2 regions of the Streptomyces sp. NPDC127038 genome follow, and region 2 is predicted to be linked to the other one. Evidence: predicted binding sites of a transcription regulator. Region 2 holds the regulator's gene; the other holds the start of a gene.

Region 1 (9,587 bases), on a different contig from region 2:
TCGAGGGCCACCCGCCGGTCGTCGCTGGCCGGTATGAAGGCCACGGTCCGGTCGAAGACGATCAGCCGCTCGATGAGCTCCTCCAGGGTGCGGACCTGGATCCGGCCACCGGATATGCGCTCCACGTAGGCGAGCGTCCCCTGGCTGTGCCGGGCGGTGTGCTGGTACAGCGTCCGGATGCGGACGCCCCGGTCGGTGAGCGGTCGGTCCCGCTCCAGGGCCTGCATCAGGGCGTCGGCGGGCCTTCCCCCGCCGGGCTGGATCGTCAGCATCTCCGTCTGGCACTCGGCGGTGGCCGAATTGAGCGCCGCGTTGATCCGGTCGAATCCCTCCAGGACCGTGATCGCGTGGCTGCTCGCGGTGCTCTGCGTGCTGATCGCGATGAACGGGTCGAAGGAGTCGGTCAGTTCGATCGCGAGGCGCCGGCGCTCCTGGATCTCCCGCTCCAGGGGCTGGAGGCGTTGGGCGAGCGCGACGGACGGCGGGACGGGACGCAGCCACTTCTCGTCGTCGGGGTCGGGATGAAGCAGCGCGAACTCCAAGAGGCAAGGGGCCGTTTCCACTTCGACCCGAGTGATACGGCCGGAGTGCAACGCACTGGCGTAAAGGCGTGTTCCTTCGTCACACAACGTGGTGACAGCGTGGGGATGTGTCGGTTGTGAGTTCTTTGTGGGCAAATCTCCACCCCCCAGGGTCCTGAACGTGCAGGAACATGATGCATCGCTGCTGTGGCATTGACGTGCCTGAATGAGCCATCGTCTTGTGACGACGGGGGAGAAGATTCCATCAAGTGAGGACGAAGCCGACTATGCGAGCGAGATTGCTTGGTTCAGTGCTTGCCGCAGTCTTCTCTGTCGCTGTGGCGTCCGGCTCCCTGGGGGCCTCGGGTCTTGATGCCGGGGGTGCCCGGACCTGGGCCGTTCCGGACAGCGGTTGGACCAGTGTGAAGGCGACCGTGGCGGACAGCGGCTGGACCGCTGCCGAGGCGGTCCCGGGGGACAGCGGCTGGACCGACATCGAGGCCGCGGCGCTTCCCGGCGACAGTGGCTGGAACAGCGTGAAGGCGACCGTGGCGGACAGCGGCTGGAACGGCGCCGAGGCCACGACCCTGTCGGACAGCGGCTGGACGATCGTCTCCGCGAGCGCAGAAGCATGAGCATTCCTCCCGACGACCGTTCCTTCCGCCGCGAGATGGCGACGGCCTACCGGTCCGGCTGGCACTTCATCGACCTGGTCACCGCCATCCCCTACAGCGGTGACTCGCTGATGGTGACCGTCTTCGGAGAGCCCGTCGTCGTCACCCGCGACGACGACGAGGACGTGCGGGCGTACCGGTGTCTGCGGCGGCCTCGGGGGGCGCCGCAGCCCGTCCGGTGCGCCATCCGGTACGGCATGATCTTCGTCAACCTCGACCAGCGTGACCACCAGCTCACCGGACCCGATGTCCCGGACGTCGAGACCATCGCAGCCACCCCCCGCAGTGCCTGACGCGATTCCCCCGTCGTAGTAGATCGCGCAGGTACTTCCCCCCGCAGCGGCGTCACCGTGACCTGAACACGGTGACGCCGCTGTAGTTTCCGGGGAGATCCCCGGGTTCCGGCCCGTTTCCGCGAGGGCCCCGGCCGGCCCCCGGATCTCCGCTCGCGGTCTCATCCCCGGCCCATCGCCGCCGTGAGCTCGATCTCGATCGCCACGCGCGCCGGGTTCGGCGACGGGGTGCGCTCGTAGCGCTCCGCGTAGCGCCGTACCGCCTCCGCAACGCGCGCCGGGTCCGTGACGACCCGCGCCCGCCCCTCCAGCGTGGCCCAGCGCGCCCCCTCCACCTGGCACACCGCCACCCGCGCCCCGTCCGCCCCGGCCGCCAGTACGTGGGCGACCTTCCGGCTGGACTTGTTCGTGATCACCCGAGCGAGACCGGCCTCGGGGTCGTATGTAACGCCGACGGGCACGACGTGCGGGCTGCCGTCGGGCCGGAGGGTGGTCAGCGTGCACAGCCGGCGCTCGCGCCAGAAGCTCAGGTAGGCGGCGTCGGGCTGCCGCGGGTCCACCGTATGGGAAGCCATGAGGCCTGAATCTACGCCTGGTGGCTGTCCAATTTCCGGCTCTTCCAGCCTTGAGCGGAATAGACTCAACTTTGTGTACGCTGGATGAGTCAGGGAACGGTCAGGAACACCAGGAGGAGGAGAACGCGAACGTGGACGCCGAGCTGACCAACAGGAGCCGGGACGCGATCAACGCGGCCAGCAGCCGCGCCGTACGGGAGGGGCACCCGGACCTCACCCCCGCCCACCTGCTGCTCGCTCTGCTCGAGGGGCAGGACAACGAGAACATCATCGATCTGCTGGCGGTCGTCGACGCCGATCAGGCGGAGGTCCGGGCCGGCGCCGAACGCGTCCTCGCGGGCCTGCCCAGCGTGACCGGCTCCACCGTCGCGCCCCCCCAGCCGAACCGCGAGGCGCTCGCCGTCATCGCGGACGCCGCCGAGCGCGCCAAGGAGCTGGGCGACGAGTTCATCTCCACCGAACACCTGCTCATCGGGATCGCCGCGAAGGGCGGGGGGATCGCCGACGTACTCTCCCGACAGGGAGCGAGCGCGAAGAAGCTGCTCGACGCGTTCCAGAAGACCAGGGGAGGGCGCCGGGTGACGACCGCGGATCCCGAGGGCCAGTACAAGGCGCTCGAAAAGTTCGGCACCGACTTCACCGCCGCCGCGCGTGAGGGCAGACTCGACCCCGTCATCGGCCGGGACCACGAGATCCGCCGGGTGGTGCAGGTCCTGTCCCGCCGTACCAAGAACAACCCCGTGCTCATCGGGGAGCCCGGCGTCGGCAAGACCGCCGTCGTCGAGGGCCTCGCCCAGCGGATCGTGAAGGGCGACGTCCCCGAGTCCCTGAAGAACAAGCGGCTCGTCTCGCTCGACCTCGGCGCGATGGTGGCGGGCGCGAAGTACCGCGGCGAGTTCGAGGAGCGCCTGAAGACCGTGCTCGCGGAGATCAAGGACTCCGACGGGCAGATCATCACCTTCATCGACGAGCTGCACACCGTCGTCGGCGCCGGCGCGGGCGGCGACTCCGCCATGGACGCCGGCAACATGCTCAAGCCCATGCTGGCCCGCGGCGAGCTCCGCATGGTCGGCGCCACCACCCTGGACGAGTACCGCGAGCGGATCGAGAAGGACCCGGCGCTGGAGCGGCGCTTCCAGCAGGTGCTGGTCGCCGAGCCCACGGTCGAGGACACCATCGCCATCCTGCGCGGGCTCAAGGGGCGCTACGAGGCCCACCACAAGGTCCAGATCGCCGACTCGGCGCTGGTGGCCGCCGCGAGCCTGTCCGACCGCTACATCACCTCCCGGTTCCTCCCCGACAAGGCCATCGACCTCGTCGACGAGGCCGCCTCACGGCTGCGCATGGAGATCGACTCCTCGCCGGTCGAGATCGACGAGCTCCAGCGGGTCGTCGACCGGCTGAAGATGGAGGAGCTGGCGATCGGCAAGGAGACGGACGCCGCCAGCAGGGACCGGCTGGACCGGCTGCGCCGCGACCTCGCCGACAAGGAGGAGGAGCTCCGCGGCCTCAACGCCCGCTGGGAGAAGGAGAAGCAGTCCCTCAACCGGGTCGGCGAGCTGAAGGAGAAGCTCGACGAACTGCGCGGCCAGGCCGAACGCGCCCAGCGCGACGGCGACTTCGACACCGCCTCCAAGCTGCTCTACGGCGAGATCCCCACGCTGGAGCGGGACTTGGAGGAAGCCTCGCAGGCCGAGGAGGAGGTCTCCAAGGACACCATGGTCAAGGAGGAGGTCGGGCCCGACGACATCGCGGACGTCGTCGGCTCCTGGACCGGCATTCCCGCCGGCCGCCTCCTGGAGGGCGAGACGCAGAAGCTGCTGCGCATGGAGGAGGAACTGGGCCGCCGGCTGATCGGCCAGGCCGAGGCCGTGGGGGCGGTGTCCGACGCCGTGCGGCGCACCCGTGCCGGGATCGCCGACCCGGACCGGCCCACCGGCTCCTTCCTCTTCCTCGGCCCCACGGGCGTCGGCAAGACCGAACTCGCCAAGGCCCTGGCCGACTTCCTCTTCGACGACGAGCGGGCGATGATCCGCATCGACATGTCGGAGTACGGCGAGAAGCACAGCGTGGCCCGGCTGGTCGGCGCGCCTCCCGGGTACATCGGCTACGAGGAGGGCGGCCAGCTCACCGAGGCCGTGCGCCGCCGCCCGTACAGCGTGATCCTGCTCGACGAGGTGGAGAAGGCGCACCCGGAGGTCTTCGACATCCTGCTCCAGGTGCTGGACGACGGGCGGCTGACGGACGGTCAGGGGCGGACGGTCGACTTCCGCAACACCATCCTGATCCTCACCTCGAACCTCGGCAGCCAGTTCCTGAGCGGGCAGAGCCTCGCCGATCCGTCGGCCTCCGACGAGGAGCGCAAGCGGCAGGTCCTGGACGTCGTCCGCGCCTCCTTCAAGCCGGAGTTCCTGAACCGGCTGGACGACCTCGTCGTCTTCTCCGCCCTCGACCAGCAGGAGCTGGAGCGCATCGCCAGGCTCCAGATCGACTCCCTGGCACGACGGCTCGCCGAGCGCCGGCTCACCCTGGAGGTCACCGACGCGGCGCTGGCCTGGCTCGCCGAGGAGGGCAACGATCCGGCGTACGGAGCGCGCCCGCTGCGCCGCCTCGTCCAGACCGCCATCGGCGACCGGCTGGCCAAGGAGATCCTGGCCGGCGAGGTCAAGGACGGCGACACGGTCCGGGTCGACGCCTTCGGCGACGGCCTGATCGTGGGCCCGGCCACGGGCAAGACCCTGTAACCGGCACCGGGGGCCGGCACCGGCACCTGCGGGGGGAGGGTCCGCGGCACACCGCCGCGGGCCCTCCCTTTTGCCGCTCCGAGGCCCGCGCGTGACCGGATCTTGTCAGCCCCCGGCGGACAGGGCCCGCCAGAGGTTGCCACTCCCCGCCCCGCATGAGAGAGGATGGCGGTATCCGTACGAAGGGAAATACACGGTGAGCATCGACCCGTCCTCGATTCCGAATTTCGGGGGCCAGCCCGAGCCGCAGTCCGGCGGCCCCGCCGGCCCCGTGGTCCCGGATCAGGACCTCGTGAAGCAGCTCCTGGAGCAGATGGAGCTGAAGTACGTCGTCGACGACGAGGGTGACCTCGCGGCGCCGTGGGAGGAGTTCCGTACGTACTTCATGTTCCGTGGCGAGGCGGACCAGCAGGTCTTCTCGGTGCGGACGTTCTACGACCGGCCGCACCAGCTCGAGGAGAAGCCCGCGCTCCTGGAGTCGATCGACGACTGGAACCGCCGCACGCTGTGGCCCAAGGTCTACAGCCACACCCACGACGACGGCACCGTCCGCCTGATCGGCGAGGCGCAGATGCTGATCGGCACCGGCGTCAGCCTGGAGCACTTCGTGTCCTCCACGGTCAGCTGGGTGCGTGCCGCCATCGAGTTCGACAAGTGGCTCGTCGAGCAGCTCGGCCTCGAGCAGGAGATCAACGAGGCGGACAAGCCCGAGGACGACGAGGACGAGTAGGTCCGCCCTCCGTCCGTCCCCCGCGGCGCCGCTTCCCCGCGCGTGCACCGGCCCCTGGGACAGGCACCACGGTCTGTCCTAGAGCGGGGTGTGCGCGATCACGACCAGATAGGCGCCGTAGGCGAACGAGAGCCCGGCCAGGGCACCGACCACCAGGGTCGCGTGCCAGGGCCGGGCTCTCGCCGTCCGTACCAGGGCGCGGGCCAGCGGCAGCAGCAGCGGGAACGCCGGGAGCAGGAAGCGCGGCTTCGACTCGAAGAAGCCCGAGCCGCCCAGCGCGATCAGCAGCAGGATCCCGCTGTGGACCAGCAGCGGCAGCGGCGCCCGGTCCGCGATCAGCAGCCCGTACAGGAGCACGGCCGCAGCGACGATCACCATCGTCATGGGGAACACGAAACGGTCCCCGTGCAGCAGCAGGTGCTTGACGAAGTGCAGCGAGCCCCGGCCGAGGTCGAAGCGCGAGCCCCACAGCCGCTGCACCTGGAAGTAGCCGCCGAGCCAGTCGCCCTCGCGGTGGCCCACCCACAGGACGTAGCCGGTCCAGCCGAGGGGCGCGAGCGCCGCGCCCGTCCACACCCTGTGGGAAACTTTTCCGCGGTGGCGCCAGATCTCCTGCGCCGCCCCCACGAGGACCGCCGCGGCCACCGCGAAGCCGTTGGGCCGGGACAGCCCCGCGAGCGCGGCCAGCGAGCCGGCCCACAGCCAGCGTCCGTCCAGCACCGCGTACAGCGACCAGGCGGCGAACGCGGTCAGTACGGGCTCGGTGTACGCCATCGACAGCACCACCGAGTGCGGCAGCAGCCCCCACAGCAGCACCAGCGCCGTACCGACCGCCCGGCCGTGCAGCCGGGCGCCGATCGCGTACATCCCGCACGCCGCGGCCGCCGCCGCGGCCCAGGAGACCAGCAGGCCCGCCGAGCCCCCGGTCAGCGGGGTCAGCGTGGTCACGGCCCGGACGAGTGCCGGGTACAGGGGGAAGAACGCGAGGTCGCTGTGGACGACCGTGGGGTGGAAGTGGAGCGTTCTGCCGTAGCCGTGCGCGGCGATCCCCAGGTACCAGGCCGAGTCCCAGGACCGTGCGAGCAGCGCGACCGGGTGTCTGCCGGTGGCCCAGGCCGTCCCGGCGAGCACGAGGAGACCGGCCAGGCGCGCGGCGGCGAACAGACCGAGCGCCGTGATCGCGGCGGACGGCAGGCCGCGGGCCGCGCGGGAGGGGTGGACGGCGGGGTCGCGGGGCTCCCGGAGAGCGGGGCGAGTGAGGGTACTCGGGTGGGTCACACCCCGAACTGTGCGTTCCCTACGGGGTATTCGCGAGCTTTGATCCTCCGTGCGGGTTCGCTTGCCGACCCCCCGGCGCGCCGCCCACACCCGAACCACCGACGATGCTAAACGGCTCGGCCGCGGGCTTGTCCGGTTCGGCCGCGGGCCCTGCCCTGGCACCGCCACGGGCTTGTCCGGCTCCGCCAGGGGCTTGTCCGGTTCGGCCGCGGGCCCTGCCCTGGCTCTGCCACGGGCCTGTCCGGCTCCGCCGCGGGCCCTGTCCGGCTCCGCGACGGGCTTGCCCTGGCTCGGCCGCGGGCCCTGCCCCGGCTCCGCCACGGGCTTCCCCGGCTCCGCCACGGCCCCTGCCCCGGCTCGGTCCGGGCCTTGCCCCGGCTCCGTCCGCGCTCTCCCCCGCCCGGCCCCGTCGCGTCCCCTCCCCCACTGCTGTCCCGGGCAGTCCGGGGAGGGGGCGGCACGCTGCTGTTCCCGAGCAGTCCAGGGGAGTGGAACACTGCCGTCCCCGGGCAGTGGTGGGGCGGTGATCGTCACGCATAATCCTGGCGTGCCAGAGACCCCGGCTTCGATACCGGCCCCGCTGCCCGCTCCTCCTCCGCTCCCGTCCGTTCCCGCGGACGTGCCCGTCTGGTCCTCCGGCCGGGCGGCCCGGTGGTCGGCCGTCCGGCACGCGCCCTGGGCGCGCCCCCTGTGGTCCGTACTGGCACTGGTGGTCACCGTGGTGTGGGCGATCGCCGTCTCGCCCGAGCCGCCGTGCACCGACGCGGTGCCCTGCGGTGCCGACTGGCTCGGCATGACGGAGACGGGCCTGGCCGTGGGCATGCTCGCCTGGATCGCCTGGCTGCCGGAACTGACCCTGGTCGCGGCCCCCGTCCTGGCGGCGGTCGTGGCCTGGCTGGAACTCCCGGACGCGGGGCCCGGCCCCCTCGCCGCGAACCTCTGCGTCCTCGCGGCTCTCGGCTTCGACTGGGCCGCCGCCATGGAACGGCTCGCCGCCCGCCGCCGGCAGCGGGACCTGGCGACGGACGGGACCACCGCGCGCCACGCCCTCCCCGTACCCCTCGCCCCGCTGCGGCGCGGACTGATCCTCGCCGGGGCGGGACTGGTGCTCATCGCCGTCGCCGGCCTCTGCGCGGCCGAAGGCCTCGTGGGCGTCCACGACGACCTGCGGCACGCGGACCGCGCGGTCCGCACCACGGCGAAGGTGGTCGGCCACGACGACTCGGTCCGGGTGCGGACGGCTGACGGGCGGCGGCTCACGCTGGACTCGTACCTCCCGGAGGACCACCCGGTCGGCGGCTCCCTGACCGTGCTGGAGGACGGGTCGTGGCGGCGCCTCGCGTCCGAGCCGTACGACGCCAGGTTTCCCCAGCTGGGGCTTCTGGCCGCCGGCCTTCCCGGGCTCGCCCTGCTCGTGGCCGGTCTGCTCGCGCGCCGCCGTGCCGCCGCGCTGCGGCGCGGACCGGTTCCGGTCCTGCGGGTGGTGGCACGCCTGGACCGCGAGGGCGTGATGTGGATCCACGCGGGCGACGACGCCTGGGGCCGTCGGCCCCTCCTCACCGCGGGCTTCGTCGCCGACGCGCCCGGCGGGGACGGGCACGGACCGGCGCGCCCCGGCGACCGGGAGGAGCTGGTGCGGGCCGCCGCGTTCCCGCACGAGGCCCTGATGTTCGGTGCCCCGTACGAAGGCGGCGAACTGGTCCTCGTCACCTCCTTCAGCGACGGCCGGAGGGTCGTCGTACGGACGAGCGGACCCGTCCGGCTGTCCGGCACCGGCACCGGCACGGGCCCCGAGCCCGCGCCGGAGGCCGGGGAGCGCGACGCGGCCGGCGCGGTCCCCGCCGAGGTCCCGGAGACCCTGGTCACGACGGGACGCCCGCTGAGCTGGGGACCGGGCCCGCTGTCCCGCTCGGTCGGCGCGGCCCTGGCCCTGAGCGGGATCGTGGGCTTCGCCTTCAACGCCCGCACGCTCGTGACGGACGGGTTCGGCGTGCGGCCGTTCTTCTTTCTGCTCTTCACGGTGTCCTGGCTCGCGACCGCCGCCGAACTGCTCAACTGGCGTGTCACCGCGGACAGTTCGGGCCTGTGGCTGTCCGGCTGGTGGAAGGTGCGGCAGCTGCCGTGGGAACACCTGCGGTCGGTCCGGTACACCAGGGACGGGAGCGTGGAGATACGGATGCCGGACGGCGGCGACTGGCGGCTGCCCGGCCTCGGCATGCCGAAGTCGGAGCGGCGCCTCCGCCTCAACCCCTCCTACGTCCGGATGGCCGAGGAGACCGCCGTGCTCCGCGACCACCCGGCCCTGCGGCCCACCGACGCCGTCTCCGGCCTCGGCCGCGGTCTCCCGCTCGGCCCCGCCCTGCTCGCCGTCGCCGTCATCGCGGCCCTGGCCTGGGCCTTCCACTGAGGCACGGGACGTCCACCGCGGCCCGGGGCGCTCTCCGCCCCGGGCCGCGGGGCTGTCAGGAGGACAGCCGGCGCAGCCGCCCGGCGGCCTCGTGGAGGACCTCTTCCCGCTTGCAGAACGCGAACCGTACGAAGGGCGCGCCCGCCTCTCGGTGGTCGTAGAAGACGGCGTTCGGGATGGCCACCACCCCGGCGCGCTCGGGCAGGGCGCGGCAGAAGGCGAACCCGTCGCTCTCGCCGAGCGGCCGGATGTCGGTGGTGATGAAGTACGTCCCCCGCGGCCGGAACACCGCGAAGCCCGCCTCGGTCAGGCCCGCCGCCAGCACGTCCCGCTTGCGCAGCATGTCCGCCCGGAAGCCCTCGAAG
Region 2 (9,587 bases):
GCGGTCACTTCACCGGCTCGGGCTCCGGCTCGCTCTCCGACTCGGCCGAGCCCGCCGGGGGCTCTTCCTCGACCGGCGCCTTGACCGACTCAAGCAGGAGCTGGGCCACGTCGACGACCTGGACGGACTCCTTGGCCTTGCCCTCGTTCTTCTTGCCGTTGACCGAGTCGGTCAGCATGACGAGGCAGAACGGGCAGGCGGTGGAGACGATGTCGGGGTTGAGCGACAGGGCCTCGTCGACACGCTCGTTGTTGATGCGCTTGCCGATCCGCTCCTCCATCCACATGCGCGCGCCGCCGGCGCCGCAGCAGAAGCCGCGTTCCTTGTGGCGGTGCATCTCCTGCTGGCGCAGGCCAGGGACGGCGGACATGATCTCGCGCGGGGGCGTGTAGACCTTGTTGTGACGGCCCAGGTAGCACGGGTCGTGGTACGTGATCAGACCCTCGACCGGGGTCACCGGGAGCAGCTTGCCCTCGTCGATGAGGTGCTGGAGCAGCTGGGTGTGGTGGATGACCTCGTAGTCGCCGCCGAGCTGCGGGTACTCGTTGCCGATGGTGTTGAGGCAGTGCGGGCAGGTGGCGACGATCTTCTTGGCCGACTTCGGCTTCTTGGTCGACTCGTCCTCGTCATCCTCGCCGAACGCCATGTTCAGCGCGGCGACGTTCTCCATGCCGAGCTCCTGGAAGAGGGGCTCGTTGCCGAGGCGGCGGGCGGAGTCACCGGTGCACTTCTCGTCGCCGCCCATGATCGCGAACTTGACGCCCGCCATGTGCAGCAGTTCCGCGAAGGCCTTGGTGGTCTTCTTGGCGCGGTCCTCCAGGGCGCCGGCGCAGCCGACCCAGTAGAGGTACTCGATCTCGCTGAGGTCCTCGATGTCGCGGCCGACGACGGGGATCTCGAAGTCGACCTCCTTCGTCCACTCCAGGCGCTGCTTCTTGGCAAGGCCCCAGGGGTTGCCCTTCTTCTCCAGGTTCTTGAGCATCGTGCCCGCCTCGGACGGGAACGCGCTCTCGATCATCACCTGGTAGCGGCGCATGTCGACGATGTGGTCGATGTGCTCGATGTCGACCGGGCACTGCTCGACGCAGGCGCCGCAGGTGGTACAGGACCACAGGACGTCGGGGTCGATGACGCCGTTCTCTTCCGCGGTGCCGATCAGCGGGCGCTCGGCCTCGGCCAGGGCGGCCGCGGGCACGTCCTTGAGCTGCTCCTCGGAGGCCTTCTCGTTGCCTTCCATGTCCTTGCCGCCGCCGGCCAGCAGGTACGGGGCCTTGGCGTGCGCGTGGTCGCGCAGCGACATGATGAGGAGCTTGGGGGAGAGCGGCTTGCCGGTGTTCCAGGCGGGGCACTGCGACTGGCAGCGGCCGCACTCGGTGCAGGTGGAGAAGTCGAGCAGGCCCTTCCAGGAGAACTGCTCGACCTGGGAGACACCGAAGACGTCGTCCTCACCGGGGTCGGTGAAGTCGATGGCCTTGCCGCCGCTGGTCATCGGGAGCAGCTCGCCGAGCGCGGTCGCGCCCTTGGCGTCGCGCTTGAACCAGATGTTCGGGAAGGCGAGGAAGCGGTGCCAGGCGACGCCCATGTTGGTGTTCAGGCCGACCGTGATCGCCCAGCCCATGGTGACGCCGAGCTTGATCATGGCGGTCAGGTAGACCAGGTTCTGGAGGGTGCCGAGGCTCAGGCCCTTGAAGGCGGCGACCAGGGGGTACGAGGCCCAGTAAGCGGCTTCGTAGTGGTCGACGCCGTGCAGGGCGCCTTCGAGGCCGCGCAGGGTCATGATCGCGAGGCCGATGACGAGGATCACGGCCTCGACGAAGTAGGCCTGGCCGGTCTTGGAGCCGGCGAAGCGGGACTTGCGGCCCGGCTTCGAGGGGCGGTTCAGCTGGCGGACGGCGATCAGTACGAGGATGCCGAGCGTCGTGAACAGGGCGATGAACTCGGTGTAGAGCTCGTACGGGAGGAAGCCGCCGAGCACCGGGAGCGTCCAGTCGGCCTTGAACAGCTGGCCGTAGGCCGTGACGATCGTCAGGCCGAGCGTCAGGAAGCCGACGGCCACGAACCAGTGCGCGACGCCGATGATCCCCCACCGGTTCATCCGGGTGTGGCCGACGAATTCCTTGGCCAGCGTGACGCTGCGGGCCTTCCAGTCGTCGGTGCGGCTGCCGGCGGGTACGGGCTGGCCGAGCTTGATGAACCGGTAGATCTGCGCGACGGCCCGCGCGATCAGCGCGACGCCGACCACGGTCAGGACCAGCGACACGATGATCGCGGCGAGTTGCATTCGGGGGCTCCTCGGGCCTGCGAGGTGTTCTTCGAGGTGACCTCGAAGGTGATTACTAAGCGGTAACTTATGCAGTCCGTCTGAGACTACCCACTTCCTCCGCCGCACTGTAGTCAGCGGTGCGGTGATCTGCGTCGCTGAGGGATGCCTGAGTGGGGGCCCGGGAGCCGGGCACGGGGTCCGGTTCACCCCGTGACGACAGGACACGTAAACCCGATCGTGTTATTCACCCAATACTGTGACAATTACCCCTAAATTGGCGACGTGCTGTACGGAATCACGGCCGCCACCGCCGCTCTCCTCCTGACCGCCACGCTCTCCGCGCTGCTGCGGTCGCTCTCCCTGCGCCTCGGCCCGGCCGACGGGACGGGGCTTCGTGCCCGCCGCGCGAGACCCCGGGCGCCCGTGAAGGCGCGTCCCGTCCCGCTCCTCGGCGGGGTCGCCGTGGCGGGCGCCACGGCGCTCGTCGGCTGGGCCGGGAACTGGACCGGCGCCGCCCCGCTCGGCGCGGACGCCGGGCGGCTGCTGGCCGCCGCGATCGTGGTCGCGCTGCTCGGTCTGGCCGCCGATCTCCTGCCCGTGCCCCCGGTGGTGTGCGTGGCGGGGGTCGCCGTCGCCGCCGCGCTGACCGTCCCCTTCGGTGAACTCGGGGCGCCGGCCGGGGTGCTGGCCGTGGTCTGGATCGTCCTCGTCACGCAGGCCTTCCGCTCCCTCGACCACGCGGACGGGGTGATGGGGACGGTCGGTGTCATCACCGCCTTCGCCCTCAGCGGCTGCGCCGCCGCCGGGCTCATGGACGGCCTCGCCGCGCTGCTCAGCGTGCTGGCCGCCGCCCTCACCGGCTTCCTGATGCAGGGATGGCCCCCCGCCCGGATCGCGCCGGGTCGCTGCGGGTCGCTGTTCGCCGGCTTCCTGCTGGCCTCGGCCGTCGTGCTGGTGCAGGCGGAGCGGCCGGCCGGGCCCGGACTCGGCGCCGCCTTCGCGCTGACGGCCGTGGCCAGCGCCGACGCCCTGCTGGTCCTGGTGTCGCGGGGGCGGGCCGGGTGGCCGCTGCTGCGCCCGGCGCCCGACCATCTGGTGCACCGGCTGCGGCGGGCGGGACTCACCCGGCAGGGGGTCATGGTCGTGACGGGTCTGGCCGCGTTCGCGGCCGCGTCCGTGGGGCTGTGCATCGACCTCGGCTGGCTCGGGGCGGGAGCCGCCTGGTGGGTGGCGGGCGCCGTGTCGGCGGTCGCCGTCGCCGGGGCCGTACGTCCCGGGGTCCGTCCGCGCCGTACCCCTCCGCATGCCATCCCGGCTCCCGGGGGACCCGTCCCGAGGGTGCTCGGGCGTCCGGGGCGTCCCCGTCCGGAGGCACCTGGCGCGGTGAAGGTTCACTGACTCTGCGAGAAAACCCCAGTTCAGAGGCTCCATGCGTGTAAGGAGCGGATAAGAGTTGAGCCCCGTCGACTCAGGTCTGTTGACCAGGGGGCGGACGTCGTGCACACTTGAGTCCGTTCCACTCAAGTCATTGCTGGAGGAATCGAAATGGCACGTGCGGTCGGCATCGACCTGGGCACGACTAACTCCGTCGTCAGCGTTCTCGAAGGCGGCGAGCCCACCGTCATCACCAACGCCGAAGGCGCCAGGACCACGCCGTCCGTCGTCGCCTTCGCGAAGAACGGCGAGGTGCTCGTCGGCGAGGTCGCCAAGCGCCAGGCGGTCACCAACGTGGACCGGACCATCCGTTCGGTGAAGCGTCACATGGGCACCGACTGGAAGATCGAGCTCGACGGCAAGAGCTTCAACCCGCAGCAGATGAGCGCCTTCATCCTGCAGAAGCTGAAGCGCGACGCCGAGGCGTACCTGGGCGAGAAGGTGGCCGACGCGGTCATCACCGTCCCGGCGTACTTCAACGACTCCGAGCGTCAGGCGACGAAGGAAGCCGGCGAGATCGCCGGTCTGAACGTCCTTCGTATCGTCAACGAGCCGACCGCCGCCGCGCTGGCGTACGGCCTCGACAAGGACGACCAGACGATCCTCGTCTTCGACCTCGGTGGCGGCACCTTCGACGTGTCCCTGCTGGAGATCGGCGACGGCGTCGTCGAGGTGAAGGCCACCAACGGTGACAACCACCTCGGTGGTGACGACTGGGACCAGCGCGTCGTCGACTACCTGGTGCAGCAGTTCCGCTCCGGCCACGGTGTGGACCTCGCCAAGGACAAGATGGCGCTCCAGCGTCTGCGCGAGGCCGCCGAGAAGGCCAAGATCGAGCTGTCCTCGTCCACCGAGACCTCGATCAACCTGCCCTACATCACGGCTTCCGCCGAGGGCCCGCTGCACCTGGACGAGAAGCTCACGCGCGCCCAGTTCCAGCAGCTGACGGCCGACCTCCTGGAGCGCTGCAAGACGCCGTTCCACAACGTCATCAAGGACGCGGGCATCCAGCTGTCCGAGATCGACCACGTCGTTCTCGTCGGCGGTTCCACCCGTATGCCCGCCGTCGCCGAGCTCGTCAAGGAGCTGACCGGCGGCAACGAGGCCAACAAGGGTGTGAACCCGGACGAGGTCGTCGCCATCGGCGCGGCCCTCCAGGCCGGTGTCCTCAAGGGTGAGGTCAAGGACGTCCTGCTCCTCGACGTGACCCCGCTGTCCCTCGGCATCGAGACCAAGGGAGGGATCATGACCAAGCTCATCGAGCGCAACACCACGATCCCGACCAAGCGGTCCGAGATCTTCACGACGGCCGAGGACAACCAGCCCTCCGTGCAGATCCAGGTCTACCAGGGCGAGCGCGAGATCGCGGCGTACAACAAGAAGCTCGGCATGTTCGAGCTGACCGGTCTGCCGCCGGCCCCGCGCGGTGTCCCGCAGATCGAGGTCGCCTTCGACATCGACGCCAACGGCATCATGCACGTGACCGCGAAGGACCTCGGCACGGGCAAGGAGCAGAAGATGACCGTCACCGGTGGCTCCTCGCTGCCGAAGGACGAGGTCGACCGCATGCGCCAGGAGGCCGAGAAGTACGCGGAGGAGGACCACGCCCGCCGCGAGGCCGCCGAGACCCGCAACCAGGGCGAGCAGCTCGTCTACCAGACCGAGAAGTTCCTCAAGGACAACGAGGACAAGGTCCCCGGCGAGATCAAGACCGAGGTCGAGGCCTCCGTCGAGGAGCTGAAGGCCGCGCTCAAGGGCGAGGACATCGCGGAGATCCGCACCGCGACCGAGAAGGTCGCCGCGGTCTCGCAGAAGCTCGGCCAGGCCATGTACGCCGACGCCCAGGCCTCCCAGGCCACCGGCGGCGACGCCCACGGCTCCGAGGCCCCGAAGGCCGACGACGACGTCGTCGACGCCGAGATCGTCGACGAGGACCGCCGGGACGGTGCCGCGTGACGGAGGAGACCCCGGGCTTCGAAGAGCAGCCCGACGTCCCTTCCGGCGCCACCTCTGACGACGCCGAGCCGCAGACCGCCACCCCCTCTGCGGAGGGGGCGGCGGCCCCGGACGGGGACGCAGCAGCACAGTTGACCGGCCTGACGGCCCAGCTGGACCAGGCGCGCATGGCACTGTCCGAGCGCACCGCGGACCTCCAGCGGCTCCAGGCCGAGTTCCAGAACTACCGCCGCCGCATCGAGCGCGACCGGATCGCGGTCAGGGAGGTCGCCGTGGCGAGCCTCCTGACCGAGCTCCTGCCCGTGCTCGACGACATCGGCCGCGCGCGGGACCACGGCGAGCTCGTCGGCGGATTCAAGTCCGTCGCCGAATCGCTGGAGACCGTCGCGGCGAAGATGGGACTCCAGCAGTTCGGCAAGGAGGGCGAGCCCTTCGACCCGACGATCCACGAGGCCCTGATGCACTCGTACGCGCCGGACGTCACGGAGACGACGTGCGTGGCGATTCTCCAGCCGGGGTATCGCTTCGGCGAACGGACCATCCGCCCCGCGCGGGTCGCCGTCGCCGAGCCGCAGCCGGGGGCGCAGACGGTCAAGGCCGAGGAATCGGCCGACGCGGCCGACGACAAGGAGAGCGGTGGCCCGGACGAGGGCTGAGCTTGAACGGACGAGGGAGGAGGGACGTCGGGGATGAGCACCAAGGACTTCATCGAGAAGGACTTCTACAAGGTCCTCGGCGTCCCCAAGGACGCCACCGAGGCCGAGATCAAGAAGGCGTACCGGAAGCTCGCCCGCGAGTTCCACCCGGACGCCAACAAGGGCAACGCCAAGGCGGAGGAGCGCTTCAAGGAGATCTCCGAGGCCAACGACGTGCTCGGCGACCCCAAGAAGCGCAAGGAGTACGACGAGGCACGCGCCCTCTTCGGCAGCGGTGGCTTCCGTCCGGGTCCCGGCGCGGGCGGCGGCAACTTCAACTTCGACCTGGGTGACCTCTTCGGAGGCGGCGCCCAGGGCCAGGGAGCGGGAGGGGCCGGCGGCTTCGGCGGCGGCATCGGCGACGTCTTCGGCGGCCTGTTCAACCGGGGCGGCGCCGGACCGGGCACGCGTACGCAGCCCCGGCGCGGCCAGGACATCGACACCGAGGTCACGCTCTCCTTCACGGAGGCGGTGGACGGCGCGACCGTTCCGCTGCGGATGACCTCGCAGGCGGCCTGCAAGGCCTGTTCGGGAACCGGCGACAAGAACGGCACACCGCGTGTGTGCCCGACCTGCGTCGGCACCGGCCAGGTGGCGCGCGGCTCGGGCGGCGGGTTCTCGCTCACGGACCCGTGCCCGGACTGCAAGGGCCGCGGCCTCATCGCCGAGCACCCCTGCATGGAGTGCGCGGGCAGCGGGCGGGCCAAGTCGTCCCGCACGATGCAGGTCCGGATCCCCGCGGGTGTCAGCGACAACCAGCGGATCCGGCTGCGCGGCAAGGGCGCTCCCGGAGAGCGGGGAGGTCCGGCCGGTGACCTGTACGTCACCGTCCACGTGGACGGTCACCCGGTCTTCGGCCGCAAGGACGACAACCTCACCGTCACCGTGCCCGTCACCTTCGCGGAGGCGGCGCTCGGCGGCGAGGTGAAGGTCCCGACGCTGGGCGGTCCTCCGGTGACGCTGAAGCTGCCGCCGGGCACTCCGAACGGGCGCACCATGCGCGCCCGGGGCAGGGGCGCGGTCCGCAAGGACGGCACCCGGGGCGACCTGCTGGTCACCGTCGAGGTGACGGTCCCCCAGGACCTGTCCGGCAAGGCTCGTGACGCTCTGGAGGCGTATCGAGAGGCGACCGCGGGTGAGGATCCGCGGGCGGAGCTGTTCCAGGCCGCGAAGGGAGCATGACGGAGCCATGGACACGACCGGTCGTCGACGCAACCCCTATGAACTGACCGAGGAGACCCCGGTCTACGTCATCTCGGTGGCGGCCCAGCTCTCCGGACTGCACCCGCAGACCCTGCGTCAGTACGACCGGCTCGGTCTGGTCTCTCCCGACCGCACGGCCGGCCGGGGCCGCCGTTACTCGGCCCGCGACATCGAGCTGCTGCGCACCGTGCAGCAGTTGTCGCAGGACGAGGGCATCAACCTCGCCGGCATCAAGCGCATCATCGAACTGGAGAACCAGGTCGCCGCGCTCCAGTCCCGCGTCGCGGAGCTGGAGTCGGCCCTGGACGGCGCCGCCGCCGCCATGCAGCAGCGCGAGGCCGCCGTGCACGCCTCCTACCGGCGCGACCTGGTCCCGTACCAGGAGGTCCAGCAGACCAGCGCGCTGGTGGTCTGGCGCCCCAAGCGGGCGGCCGACTAGTTCTCGAAGCGAAGGGGCCCACCGGTTCGTCCGAACCGGGGGGCCCCTTCCGCGTGCCGTCGCCCGGTCAGCGGGCGACCATGACCTCGACGGAGGCCGCTTCCTCGCCCGTCCGGCCGTAGACGTCCACGGCGCTGACCGTGACGGTGCACGGGCCCGTGTACGGGGGCGTCCAGGAGACCGTGTCCGAGGTGGTGAACCGCGGGCCGCTCGTGCCGCAGGCACCGGAGACGTCCCACGCGTACCCCTTGAGCAGCCGTGCCCCGTCGCCCGTTCCGGGCCGTATCCCGACCTGGAGGGGGAAGCGGGTCCCGCCCTCGGAGACCACGGTCAGCAGCGGGGCCGCGGGACCGGTGGCGGTGGCGGGCGTGAGCCGCTCGGCGGTGGTCTGCGCCGAGGGGCCCGACTCGGCTCCTCGGCCGTCGACCGAGGCGACGTAGTAGTACGCGGTGCCCTTCGGGGCGGAGGTGTCGTCGAAGGAGGAGCCCGTGGCGTCGGTGCCGCCCACCAGGGTCCACCGGCCCAGTGCGGTCGTACGGCGGTAGACGCGGAACCCGGTGACCATCGCGCCGGGGTCGTCCGCCGGGGTCCAGTCGACGCGGGTGGAGGCGTCGGCGGGCGTGGCCAGGAGCGCGTGCGGCGCGGGCGCCGTGGAGTCCTCCGGGCGCGTGAGCGTCAGGGTGTCGGAGACGGGGGAGACGTTCCCGGCCCGGTCGACGGCGTGGACGGTGTAGCGGTAGTCGGTGCCCACCGGGGCGATCGGGTCCGTGTAGGACGTCCCGAACACGGGCTCGGGCCCGTCGGGGTCGCTCCCGCCGACCGGCGCGGCCCACACCTCGTAGTGGTCGACGTCCGCCGACGAGGGCTGCCAGGACAGGCCGTTGCCCGCGGTGGTGCCGCGGCCCGACAGACCGGTGACGCGCTCCGGGGCCGTGCGGTCGGCGGTGGTCACCGGGCGGTCCGCCGTGCCCGCGGACTCGTTGCCGGCCCGGTCGTGGGCGCGGACCTCGTAGTAGTACGTGTCGCCGGTCGCCGGGAGGGACGTGTCGGTGTACGAGGTGGCGGTGGTCGTGGTGCGCAGGGTCCAGGTGCTGCCGCCCTTGGGGCGGCGGTAGACGCGGTATCCCGCGAGGTCCATCTCCGGGCTCCGGGACCAGGAGATCCGGGCGTTGCCGGTCGCGTTGTCGTAGGACGCCGAGGAACCCGTGGGAACAAGTGGCTTGATTTTGTCGGTGCCCGGGGACGTGACGGGTTTGTAGGCGAAAGTGACGTTTGCCTTGCCCGTCCAGTTGGCGAAATCGACGCGCAGCGTGTGCTTTCCCGGAGGAATGGTGAGGGCGACCGTTTTCGACCGGGTGGCCGAGACGTTCGTCCAGAGGTCTACTTTGCGCGAGTTATCCAGATAGACCCGTATTCCGTCCTGGGCGGTGACGGGGAGGGTGAAGGGGCCGCCCGATCCGAAGTCGCGGGTGACGGTCCAGCGGACGCCGAAGTTGTCGGCGGGCAGTCCGGCCGCGGGTGCGCCCGAGCCCCAGTTCTGGTCGATCGCGGAGTCACAGTCCGTCTTCTTGGGTGTGCCCGAAAACGTGGTGTTCGC

The links. Region 2 encodes HspR, which represses chaperone genes until heat shock. Its sites were predicted from a motif close to TTGAGNNNNNNNNNCTCAA; they were not measured.
Region 1: a site for HspR is predicted at 2,114-2,132, ahead of clpB (ATP-dependent chaperone ClpB). Genes of this name have one in related genera too.

Annotation. Positions count from the first base shown of each region.
Region 1 is NZ_JBHXDQ010000107.1:8,999-18,585, reverse strand. Features, by position in the region: gene ACFWI4_RS39710 (helix-turn-helix transcriptional regulator) at 1-677, opposite strand, end outside; gene ACFWI4_RS39705 (hypothetical protein) at 944-1,156, shown strand; gene ACFWI4_RS39700 (hypothetical protein) at 1,153-1,488, shown strand; gene ACFWI4_RS39695 (pyridoxamine 5'-phosphate oxidase family protein) at 1,650-2,063, opposite strand; gene clpB (ATP-dependent chaperone ClpB) at 2,195-4,807, shown strand; gene ACFWI4_RS39685 (YbjN domain-containing protein) at 5,004-5,537, shown strand; gene ACFWI4_RS39680 (hypothetical protein) at 5,616-6,815, opposite strand; gene ACFWI4_RS39675 (hypothetical protein) at 7,363-9,222, shown strand; gene ACFWI4_RS39670 (pyridoxal phosphate-dependent aminotransferase) at 9,278-9,587, opposite strand, start outside.
Region 2 is NZ_JBHXDQ010000035.1:1,643-11,229, reverse strand. Features, by position in the region: gene ACFWI4_RS23315 ((Fe-S)-binding protein) at 5-2,281, opposite strand; gene ACFWI4_RS23310 (MraY family glycosyltransferase) at 2,546-3,661, shown strand; gene dnaK (molecular chaperone DnaK) at 3,809-5,653, shown strand; gene grpE (nucleotide exchange factor GrpE) at 5,650-6,309, shown strand; gene dnaJ (molecular chaperone DnaJ) at 6,343-7,530, shown strand; gene ACFWI4_RS23290 (heat shock protein transcriptional repressor HspR) at 7,538-7,990, shown strand; gene ACFWI4_RS23285 (fibronectin type III domain-containing protein) at 8,058-9,587, opposite strand, start outside.